DNA from 2 places in the Plantibacter sp. T3 genome. Region 1 is predicted to be linked to the other one. Evidence: predicted binding sites of a transcription regulator. Region 1 holds the regulator's gene; the other holds the start of a gene.

Region 1 (5,694 bases):
AGATGATGTCGACGCGCGCGGTGCACGACCTCCTCGAGATCGGCGTCAGCTCGCCGGAGCCGACGCCCACGAAGGGCCTCGGCGTCGGTGAGGTCGGCTACCTCATCACGGGCGTGAAGGACGTCCGGCAGTCGAAGGTCGGCGACACCGTCACGACCGCGGTGAAGCCGGCGACCGACGCCCTCCCGGGCTACACCGACCCGAAGCCGATGGTCTTCTCCGGTCTGTACCCGATCGACGGCAGCGACTACCCGATCCTCCGCGACGCGCTCGACAAGCTGAAGCTCTCCGACGCCTCGCTCAACTACGAGCCGGAGACCTCCGTCGCCCTCGGATTCGGCTTCCGCGTCGGCTTCCTCGGCCTGCTCCACCTCGAGATCGTGACCGAGCGGTTGCAGCGCGAGTTCGACCTCGACCTCATCGCCACCGCGCCGTCGGTCACCTACGAGGTGAAGACGGAGGACAAGCAGGTCGTCACCGTCACGAACCCCAGCGAGTTCCCCTCCGGCAAGATCCTCGAGGTGTCGGAGCCGATGGTCAAGGTGGGCATCCTCGCCCCCAAGGACTACGTGGGCACCATCATGGAGCTCTGCCAGAGCCGTCGAGGTGCGCTGCTCGGCATGGAGTACCTCGGCGAGGACCGCGTCGAGCTGCGGTACACGATGCCGCTCGGTGAGATCGTCTTCGACTTCTTCGACCACCTGAAGAGCCGCACACAGGGGTACGCGTCGCTCGACTACGAGCCCTCCGGCCAGCAGGCCGCGGATCTCGTGAAGGTCGACATCCTGCTGCAGGGCGACCAGGTCGACGCGTTCAGCGCCATCGTCCACCGCGAGAAGGCGTACGCCTATGGCGTGCTCATGACCGAGCGCCTGAAGAAGCTCATTCCGCGCCAGCAGTTCGAGGTGCCGATCCAGGCCGCCATCGGTGCGCGGATCATCGCCCGCGAGTCGGTCCGTGCCATGCGCAAGGACGTCCTGGCCAAGTGCTACGGCGGTGACATCACCCGCAAGCGCAAGCTCCTCGAGAAGCAGAAGGAGGGCAAGAAGCGGATGAAGATGGTCGGCAAGGTCGAGGTGCCTCAGGAAGCGTTCATCGCAGCGCTTTCAGGGGACGTGGAGACGAAGGACAAGAAGTGAACGCACGACGCAGTTCGTTCGAAGACGAGGCGGTCGACTACGCGGCCGTCGGTGCCACCCAGCGGACCGACCTCCTGCAGTACCCGCCGGAGGGTTACGTGCCGTCGGAGGACGAGTTCCGCCTCGGGAGCGGCGAGGAGCGGTTCGCCCTCGCGAGCAGCGCCCTCCTCACCTGGGGGCTGCACCGCTCGAGTGGCGTGGAGATCTCCGAGGTGTACCCCGGCACGGGCGTGCAGTACGGCGGCATCGCCTTCGCCGAGGACGGTACGCCGCTGGAACCCATCGAGACGCACGAGGAGCAACGCTTCGCCGAGGACGGCACGCCGTTCATCACGCCGGGCACGACGGTCGTCTTCGCCGGCACCGTCGGCGGGGAACCGCTCGTCGGGCCGCATCGCGTCATCTCCGTCACCGAGGAGCCGGGTCACGTGAGCCTCGCCATCGGCACGATGGAGGGCGATCCGGAGAGCGGCGAGCAGTCCTTCACGATCGAGCAGCGCGAGGACGACTCCGTCTGGATCGTCGTGCGCTCGTTCTTCCGCCCGACGAAGGGTGCCGCGAAGCTCGTCGGCTCCAAGCGCCGCCGCAAGACCATGAACGACGCCTACCTCCGCGCACTCCTGCCGTCGCGCGGCGTCTGAGCGACGGACCGTGCCGAGCGCCCTCCCACTCGCCGATCCGGCCCCGTCCGACGGACTCCTCCCGGAGACGGCGGCCGTCGGTGCCCACGAACGCAACTTCGGGGTCTACCTGCACGTCCCGTTCTGCCGGGTCCGATGCGGCTACTGCGACTTCAACACCTACACGGCGACCGAGCTCCGCGGCGCGAAGCAGTCTGACTACGCCGACGAGGCGGTCGCGGAACTCCGCTTCGGCAAGTCCGTCCTGGCGTCATCGACCGTCCCCGACCGTCCGGTCTCGACCGTGTTCTTCGGTGGCGGGACGCCGACCCTCCTCCCCGCTGACGACCTGGTCCGCATGCTCCGAGGCGTGACGGACAACTTCGACCTCGCTCCCGGCGCTGAAGTGACGACCGAGGCCAACCCCGACTCCGTCGACGCCACCTACCTCCGCACGCTCGCCGAAGCCGGATTCACCCGGGTGTCCTTCGGGATGCAGTCCGCCGTGCCGAGCGTGCTCGCCACCCTCGAGCGCACGCACGATCCGGCTCGGGTGCCGCTCGTCGTGCAGTGGGCTCGCGAGGCCGGCCTCGGCGTCAGCCTGGACCTCATCTACGGGACGCCGGGGGAGACCCTGGCCGACTGGCGCGTCTCACTCGAGACGGCGGTCGCCTGCGCTCCGGACCACGTGTCGGCTTATTCGCTCATCGTCGAACCAGGGACGAAACTCGCGCGCCAGATCCGCTCGGGCGTGGTGGGGACCCCCGACGAAGACCTGCAGGCCGATATGTACGAGCTCGCCGACGATCTCCTCACCGAGGCCGGCTACGGCTGGTACGAGGTCAGCAACTGGGCGACGGACGACACGCACCGCTCCCGGCACAACCTCTCCTACTGGACCGGCGAGGACTGGTGGGGTGTCGGCCCGGGCTCGCACAGTCACGTCGGCGGGGTGCGCTGGTGGAACGTCAAGCACCCGGCGGCGTACGCCCAGCGGATCGCGGCGGGGGAGTCGCCGGCCGCCGGCCGGGAGACCCTGGACGACGAGACGCGGGAACTCGAACGCATCCTGCTGCTCACCCGCACGCGGGACGGCATCCCGATCCGGACGCTCGCCCCCGAGGCTCGCACGGCCGTCGCCGGGCTCATCGCCGAGGAACTGGTCGACGCACGGCAGGCCCTGCTCGGACGGCTGGAGCTCACGCGCCGCGGACGGCTCCTCGCCGACGCGGTCGTCCGCCGTCTGGTCGGCGACTGACCCTGCCCGAGGCGCAGAACAGCCCCGCCCGGCGGACCGGACGGGGCTGTTCTCGTGCGACTCGACGGATCAGGCCTTGATGAACTGGATCGTGAGCGGGTAGCTGTACAGCTCGCCCTTGTTCGCCTTGATCGCGGCGATGATGCTGAACACGATCACCACGACGTAGACGGCGATGATGATGAACAGACCCACGACGACGATCGTCAGGATCGAGCCGACCACGAGCGCGATCAGCATCGTCAGCTGGAAGTTCAGCGCGGTGAGCGTGTGCGCCTTGATGAACGGGCCGCGGTCCTTGAGGACCAGGTAGCCGATCAGCGGCGGGATGAATCCGAAGAAGATCCCACCGATGTGGATGAGCGTCGACCACAGCTTCTCGTCCGACGGGCTCATGGGCTGAGCGGCGGCGTACGGCTGCTGGTACTGCGGGGCGCCTGCGGGCGGCTGCTGCGGAGCTGCGGGAGGGGGCGTTGCGCCGTCTCCTGCAGGCGGAACCGACCCGCCCTTCGCTGGGTCGACGGGCGGCTGAGCGTTCGGATCGGACATCTTCGCACCTTTCACGGAGAGTGATATTCAATTGGTCCAGCTGAGCGTATCGCACCAGGTGTTGCTCATCAGGGACCCACGCCTGCGGCCAACGGTATTCCCGCGGCACGGGGCCGCGCAAGGGACGGCCGCGCGGAGGCCACGATATGATTGGCAGTCAGGGTCTTCGAGTGCTGATGGTCGGCGCTCCGAGGTGGATGACGGGAGGAGATCGAGATGGTGTCGGATCGCGGTCTCGAAGTGCTCCGCGTCATCGTGCAGGACTACGTCGCCTCGCGCGAGCCCGTCGGTTCCAAGACGATCGTCGACCGCCACTCCTTCGGGGTCTCCGCAGCCACCATCCGCAACGACATGGCGCAGCTCGAGGACGAAGAGCTCATCGCCGCTCCCCACACCTCTTCCGGCCGGGTGCCCACCGACAAGGGTTACCGGATGTTCGTCGACCACCTGGCCGACCGCCGTCCGCTGAACAACGCCCAACGGACGGCGATCGAGACCTTCCTCGGCGCGTCCGGCGACCTCGACGAGGTCCTGCACCGCACGGTGCGGCTGCTGTCGCAGCTGACGAACCAGGTCGCGCTCGTCCAGTACCCGATGTTCTCCCGGGCACGCGTCCGGCATCTCGAGTTGGTGAGCGTCACCCCGAACCGAGTGCTCGCGGTCATCATCCTCGACAACGGCCGCGTCGAGCAGCGGCTCATCGAGACGGAGAGCCCGGTCGACGACGACCTCATCTCGCGGCTCCGCTCGCTGTGCAACGAGGCGGTCGCGGGCCGTCCACTCCTCGACGCCCACGACGCGATCGGCGACGTCCCAGCCGACATCGCCGACCTCGATCGCGCGGCGGCCGTCCGCATCGTCGACGCGGTGCGCGAGCAACTCTCGGCGCAGCGCCAGGACCGCCTCGTCATGGCCGGCGCCGCCAACCTCGCCCGCACCGAGGACGACTTCCCCGGCAGCATCTATCCGGTCCTGGACGCCATCGAGCAGCAGGTCGTGCTGCTCCGGCTCTTCGGCGAGATGGAGTCCGAGCGCGACGGCGTGGTCGCCAGCATCGGGCGGGAGAACGCGTCGTTCGGCCTCGAGACCACGAGTGTCCTCGCCGGGAACTACCGTTCCTCTGGTGGCGAAATCGCCCGGCTCGGCGTCCTCGGCCCCACGAGAATGGACTACGCGAGCAACATGGCTGCGGTCCGCGCCGTCGCCAGGTACCTCTCGCGCATCCTCGACGCCGAGTGACGCATCCTCGTCGCGTCCCCCAACACCTTCCGCACCTCGAACGAAAGGCCCTCAGTGGCTGACTACCCCGACCACTACGCAGCACTCGGTGTCGCCAAGGAGGCGACGCCCGAAGAGATCAAGAAGGCCTACCGCCGCCTCGCACGCGAACTGCACCCCGACGTGAACCCGGGTTCCGACGCCTCGGAACGGTTCAAGGAGGTCACGCACGCCTACGACGTGCTGAGCGACCCCAAGCAGCGCCAGCAGTACGACCTCGGTCCGCAGGCTGGTGGGTTCGGTGGCGGCGACGCCGGGTTCGGCGGCTTCGGCGACATCTTCGACACCTTCTTCGGCGGTGGCGGCCAGCAGCGCGGACCCAAGTCCCGTCGCGCACGCGGGGAGGACGCCCTGTTGCGCGTCGAGCTCGACCTCGACGAGGTCATCTTCGGCACCCACCGCGACCTCGAGGTCGACACCGCCGTGCTCTGCAGCACCTGCAACGGCTCCTGCTGCCAGCCCGGCACCTCACCGGTGACCTGCGACATCTGTCACGGCACCGGCTCCATCCAGCGGGCCGTCCGCTCGCTGCTCGGCAACGTCATGACGTCGGCGCCCTGCGGCACCTGCCGCGGCTACGGCACGATCATCGCGACCCCGTGCGTCACCTGCCAGGGTCAGGGTCGGCTCCGTGCCCGCCGCACCGTCTCGGTCGACATCCCGGCCGGCGTCGACACCGGTCTGCGTCTGCAGATGCCGGGGAGCGGCGAGGTCGGCCCGGCCGGCGGCCCGAACGGCGACCTCTACCTCGAGATGAAGGTCAAGCACCACGACGTCTTCAGCCGCGACGGCGACGACCTGTTGTGCACGCTCGAAGTCCCGATGACCGACGCCATCCTCGGCCGCCAGG
Region 2 (5,694 bases), 530 kb from region 1:
GGGGACGGTCGTGCTGGTCATCGCCGCCGTGCTGCACGCGGTCATCGTCGCGCCGCCCGGACCGCTCCCGGGGGAGTGGTGGCTCTACCTCGGCGGCCCGATCGGATGCGTGTTCATCGCCGTGGCGGCGTTCCTCGTGCAGCACACGGGCGTGCTCATCCTCGGGCTCGGCACGGTGGCCGGTCAGACCCTGAGTGCGCTCGCCCTCGACGTGCTCCTGCCCACCGACGACGGCGGCGTGCATGTTGCGACGGTCATCGGGACACTCCTCGCGTTCGCCGCCGTGGCGATCGCATCGGCGCGGTTCAGGCGTCGTCCCACGGCATCGTCGTCCGCCGACTGAGTCGAGCCGTCGAGCCGTCGGATGCCGTGAGCGACTCCGTCCTCAGGGCATGGAGCTGAGGTGCGCCTTCGCGTTGATCGTCTTGCGGCGCCCTGTGCGAGCGTTACCCGGCTTCCCTCCGACGTACAGCCAGCCGAGGAGATCCTCGCCCTTCTTCAGGCCGTGTGCCTTCCGGACCGCTTTGGCGCGAGTCGCGCCGCCGGTGCGCCAGAACACGCCCCAACCGGCGTCGTCGAGCAGGAGACTGACCATGTGGGCCACTCCGGCCGCGACCGCCTCCTGCTCCCAGGCGGGCACCTTCGACTTCTTCACGCTCACGACGACGGCGAGCAACAGGGGCGCGCGGAGCGGCTTCGTCGAGGGCTTCGAGTCGCCCTCCGCCTTCGCGAGCGCCCGGCCGAGCTTCACGCGGTCGTCGCCGCGGAGGGTGATGACCCGCCACGGACGCAGGGCGCTGTGGTCGGCCACCCGACCAGCCGCCGCGAGGACCTCGAGGAGTTCCGCGTCACTCGGAGCGACGTCGGTGACCTTGGACCACGAACGCCGCCCGGCGACGGCGGCGAGGACGGGGCGCTCGACCGGTTCGGTCACTCCGTCGGCTCGGTGGTGTCGGCCGCGGCGAAGTTGAGCGCGATCGAGTTCATGCAGTAGCGGTCGCCGGTGGGCGTGCCGAAGCCGTCGTCGAACACGTGGCCGAGGTGCGAGCCGCAGTTGGCGCACCGGACCTCGGTGCGCACCATGCCGAGGGTGCGGTCCTCGATGAGCTGCACCGCCTCGGGGTTCACGGACTCGTAGAAGCTCGGCCATCCGCAGCCGGAATCGAACTTGGTACCGCTCTTGAAGAGTTCGGCGTTGCAGGCGGCACAGGTGTAGAGGCCCGCGCGCGACTCGTCGAGGAGCTCACCGGTCCAGGCCCGCTCGGTCGCCGCTCCGCGGAGGACCTGATACTGCTCCGGCGTGAGTTCCTCGCGCCACTGCTCATCGGTCTTCGACACGTCGTACGTCATGCTGCTCCATTCGTCTCGGTCATCCTACGTGCGGGGCTGCCTCGTGCATGCGGCTCCCGACGTATTCCATAACACTGCACCGAGCCTGATCCTTCCCGGTGAACGTCGGCCCTCGCCGGGGTGGATGCGGCTCAGCGGCCATCGGCTGAATAGACTTGGACGGCGGCGGAGTGGAGCATGACTCCACGGTCGCCGCATCGGCACCGATCGGCAGGAGATGAGCATGCAGCCAGCGTCGCGCACGCCTGCCGATGACGACGCGTCGACGCCGACGGGAGGCCTCGACCAGCGCGAGCTCGAGATCCTCGAGTTCGAGTCCCACTGGATGCAGCACGTCGGGGCCAAGGAGGCCGCCATCCGCGACCGCTTCGCCCTGTCCCCGGCCCGGTACTATCAACTGCTCGGCGCGCTCATCGACTCGCCGTCCGCCCTCGCCCACGACCCCATGCTGATCAAGCGGCTGCAGCGCACCCGCGACGCCCGACTCTCGGCGCGAGGAGCCTCGGCTCCCCGCACCGACGGCTGAGCAGCTCTCGGAGACCACACCATGGCTGAATCCTTCCCGCCCGACCGCTTCGACGAGGTCCCCGACCTCAAGCGCGTCGGCGCGCACCGTGCCCCTGCTCCCAAGGGACGCGGCTGGATCGCCTTCCTCGTCGCCGTCGTCGCCACGCTCGTCCTCGTGGGGGTCGGCACCTTCGCCCTCTTCGGGCTGAACGACCGGATCGACTTCTTCGGCGGCTCGCAGAGCCCGAGCGCCACGCCAACGCCGACCCCCACCCCGACCGAGGTGGCCCCCGTCGTCGACCCCGCGGCCAGCATCCTCGTCCTGAACGGCACACCCACCGCCGGCCTGGCCGCATCGGCGGCGGCAGCGATCACGGCCGCCGGCTTCACGCAGCAGATCCCGACGAGCGACGCCAGCACGGAGGACGTCACGGCGAGCGGCGTCTACTACCAGGATCCGTCGCAGGAGGGCGTCGCCCGCGCCATCGCGAACGCGCTCGGCGGCATCCCGATCCAGATCACGGACACGTACGCGATCCCCGTCGAGGAGGGCGAGGCACCGGTCCTCCGCATCGTCGTCGTGGTCGGCGCGGACTACCAGCCGGCCGCCTGAGCGCAGCTGGGGCAGGTCGATCGAGCAGGTCGCAGGCACGCCGTGTTTCCGGAGTGTTTCCTCCATGTTGAGTTGTCGTATCACTCCGCCCCGTTTGTCGACTTGAGGGTGAATCCGCGCGGTGCTCCGGATTAGTATCTGGAACTGGCCGCTCATCCCGTCCCGTCTCGACTCGCCCCCGGGTCCGCTTCGGCGCAGGGTGGTCACCGGGGTCCCGATCCCGGATGGCAGGTCCGGGTTCGGCAACAGTCGATGCCTGCGAGCACGCAGCAATGGGAGTATGAAATGGCGAACGGAACCGTCAAGTGGTTCAACGCTGAGAAGGGCTTCGGCTTCATCACGGTCGACGACGGCGGACAGGATGTCTTCGTCCACTACTCGGCGATCGACATGAGCGGCTACAAGTCCTTGGAAGAGGGCCAGGCGGTCGTCTTCGAGGTCGGCACTGGAGCAAAGGGGCCTCAGGCCGAGGGTGTGCGCCTGGCGTAGCCGCTGATCAGGTACGCGATTCCTGCGACGCCGTCCACTTCGGTGGGCGGCGTCGTTCGTCATTCCGGGGCTGTTCCCGGGAGTTCGCTCAGGGCGCCGGTGCTCACTTGCACTCCCACCCCCTGAGTGCCAGAATCGACTTAGCACTCGTACTCATTGAGTGCTAACAACGTTCATGACGTCCGGGAGGGACGAAAAACACACATGGCTAAGATCATTGCTTTCGACGAGGAGGCCCGTCGCGGCCTCGAGCGTGGACTGAACATTCTTGCTGACACGGTCAAGGTCACCCTTGGGCCGCGCGGTCGCAACGTTGTCCTCGAGAAGAAGTGGGGCGCCCCCACGATCACCAACGACGGCGTGTCCATCGCCAAGGAGATCGAACTCGACGACCCGTACGAGAAGATCGGCGCGGAGCTCGTCAAGGAGGTCGCCAAGAAGACCGATGACGTCGCCGGCGACGGCACCACCACGGCGACCGTGCTGGCACAGGCGCTCGTCCGCGAGGGCCTCCGCAACGTCGCCGCAGGCGCCGACCCCATCAGCCTCAAGCGCGGCATCGAGAAGGCCGTCGAGGCCGTCACGGTCGAGCTCATCGCCAACGCCAAGGAGGTGGAGACCAAGGAGGAGATCGCTGCGACCGCTTCCATCTCCGCCGGCGACACCACCATCGGCGAGATCATCGCCGAGGCGATCGACAAGGTCGGCAAGGAGGGCGTCGTCACCGTCGAGGAGTCGAACACCTTCGGCACCGAGCTCGAGCTCACCGAGGGCATGCGCTTCGACAAGGGCTACCTGTCGCAGTACTTCGTGACCGACCCCGACCGCCAGGAAGCGGTGTTCGAGGACCCCTACATCCTCATCGCCAACCAGAAGATCTCCGCGATCAAGGACCTCCTGCCGATCGTCGACCAGGTCATCCAGTCGGGCAAGCAGCTCCTCATCATCGCTGAGGACGTCGACGGCGAAGCTCTCGCGACGCTCGTCGTCAACAAGATCCGTGGCATCTTCAAGTCCGTCGCCGTCAAGGCTCCGGGCTTCGGCGACCGCCGCAAGGCTCAGCTGCAGGACATCGCCATCCTCACCGGTGGCCAGGTCATCTCCGAGGAGGTCGGCCTCAAGCTCGAGACCGTCACCCTCGACCTGCTCGGCCGTGCTCGCAAGGTCGTCATCACCAAGGATGAGACCACCATCGTCGAGGGTGCCGGCGACGCCGACGCCATCGCCGGTCGTGTCTCGCAGATCCGCAAGGAGATCGACAACACCGACAGCGACTACGACCGCGAGAAGCTCCAGGAGCGTCTCGCCAAGCTCGCGGGCGGTGTTGCGGTCATCAAGGCCGGTGCAGCGACCGAGGTCGAGCTCAAGGAGCGCAAGCACCGCATCGAGGACGCCGTTCGCAACGCGAAGGCTGCCGTCGAAGAGGGCATCGTCGCCGGTGGTGGCGTCGCCCTGATCCAGGCCGGCAAGACCGCGTTCGAGAAGCTCGAGCTCGTCGGCGACGAGGCGACCGGTGCGAACATCGTCAAGGTCGCCATCGACGCTCCACTCAAGCAGATCGCGCTCAACGCAGGCCTCGAGCCTGGCGTCGTCGCCGACAAGGTCCGCAACCTGCCCGTCGGACACGGCCTCAACGCCGCGACCGGTGAGTACGTCGACATGCTCGCTGCCGGCATCAACGACCCGGTGAAGGTCACGCGCTCCGCGCTGCTCAACGCAGCGTCGATCGCCGGTCTGTTCCTCACCACCGAGGCCGTCGTCGCCGACAAGCCGGAGAAGAACCCGGCTCCGGCCGGCGACCCGACCGGTGGCATGGACTTCTAAGTCCGACAGCAACACCTGCGCAGGGCGTCTCCTTCGGGAGGCGCCCTGCGTCGTTTACACCAGACGCATCGGGGAGAACCCTCGATCTGTATGCCTGTTTCCGCATGGGTCCGACAGTCGTTGTAGAGACGTGACCGGAACGGCATATCGGCCCGCGCGCCAGTTCCTATGATCGAGCTATGAGACGTATCGGGGGAGCGGCGATCGCCGCCGTATTGATTCTGGGGCTGAGCGCGTGCACGCCGGCCGAGCCGAAGCCGACGACGACGTCCACACCGGTGTCGTCCGCGACACCGACCACCGCCCCTGGGCCCACCACCCCCGTCAGCTCGTACGGAATGGGATGTCAGGACCTGGTCCCAGCCGACATCGTCAGCTCGGCGCTCGCGCCCTCCGTCGTACTCGAGGCCCCGTTCACGGATGACGTCAACGCGACACCGATCAACACGGCGCCCGTGGCGCTCGGAGGACTGCAGTGCAGCTGGGGGAACGGGGAGCCCCGCAGCCGGCTGCAGGGCGGCTCTCCGCTCGGGACCGAGCGCTGGGCGACGGTGATGGTGCTCCCGCAAGCGTCCGCAGTCTGGCAGCCGTTCTTCGAAGATTGGACGTCGGGCGAGCCCGGCCCCTGGGAGAACTCCACGCCGCTCTCCTGCTTCACCGGTGATGGACGTGTGCTCGATGTGTGCAGTATGCAGTTCCTCGTCGGCGACAGCTGGGTGGAGGTCCTCATCGACGGCCCGGCCGACAATGTCGCCGAGTCCGACGAAGCGGCGCGGACTGCGGTCATGCCGTTCGTCGAGTCGATCAGGGTCGCGTTGGAGCCGACGGCGACCGCGCCCCGTTTCGACTGGGGCGACACGACGGCCGGGGCGGGTGTCCTGCCGGCCGAGTGCGAGGGTTTCGTGCCCGAG

The links. The regulator HrcA, encoded in region 1, represses chaperone genes, less so after heat shock. The targets are predictions, from matches to a motif close to TTNGCACTCGNNNNNNNCGAGTGCNAA.
Region 2: the regulator HrcA is predicted to act here: its motif matches at 3,100-3,126, upstream of groL (chaperonin GroEL).

Annotation. Positions count from the first base shown of each region.
Region 1 is NZ_LR733286.1:2,493,163-2,498,856, forward strand. It holds gene lepA (translation elongation factor 4) at 1-1,139, shown strand, start outside; gene GV015_RS11935 (DUF1990 family protein) at 1,136-1,780, shown strand; gene hemW (radical SAM family heme chaperone HemW) at 1,791-3,017, shown strand; gene GV015_RS11945 (DUF4870 domain-containing protein) at 3,087-3,566, opposite strand; gene hrcA (heat-inducible transcriptional repressor HrcA) at 3,783-4,805, shown strand; gene dnaJ (molecular chaperone DnaJ) at 4,860-5,694, shown strand, end outside.
Region 2 is NZ_LR733286.1:1,959,040-1,964,733, forward strand. It holds gene GV015_RS09425 (DMT family transporter) at 1-343, shown strand, start outside; gene GV015_RS09430 (nitroreductase family protein) at 386-934, opposite strand; gene msrB (peptide-methionine (R)-S-oxide reductase MsrB) at 931-1,350, opposite strand; gene GV015_RS09440 (DUF3263 domain-containing protein) at 1,568-1,876, shown strand; gene GV015_RS09445 (LytR C-terminal domain-containing protein) at 1,898-2,470, shown strand; gene GV015_RS09450 (cold-shock protein) at 2,756-2,959, shown strand; gene groL (chaperonin GroEL) at 3,164-4,783, shown strand; gene GV015_RS09460 (hypothetical protein) at 4,963-5,694, shown strand, end outside.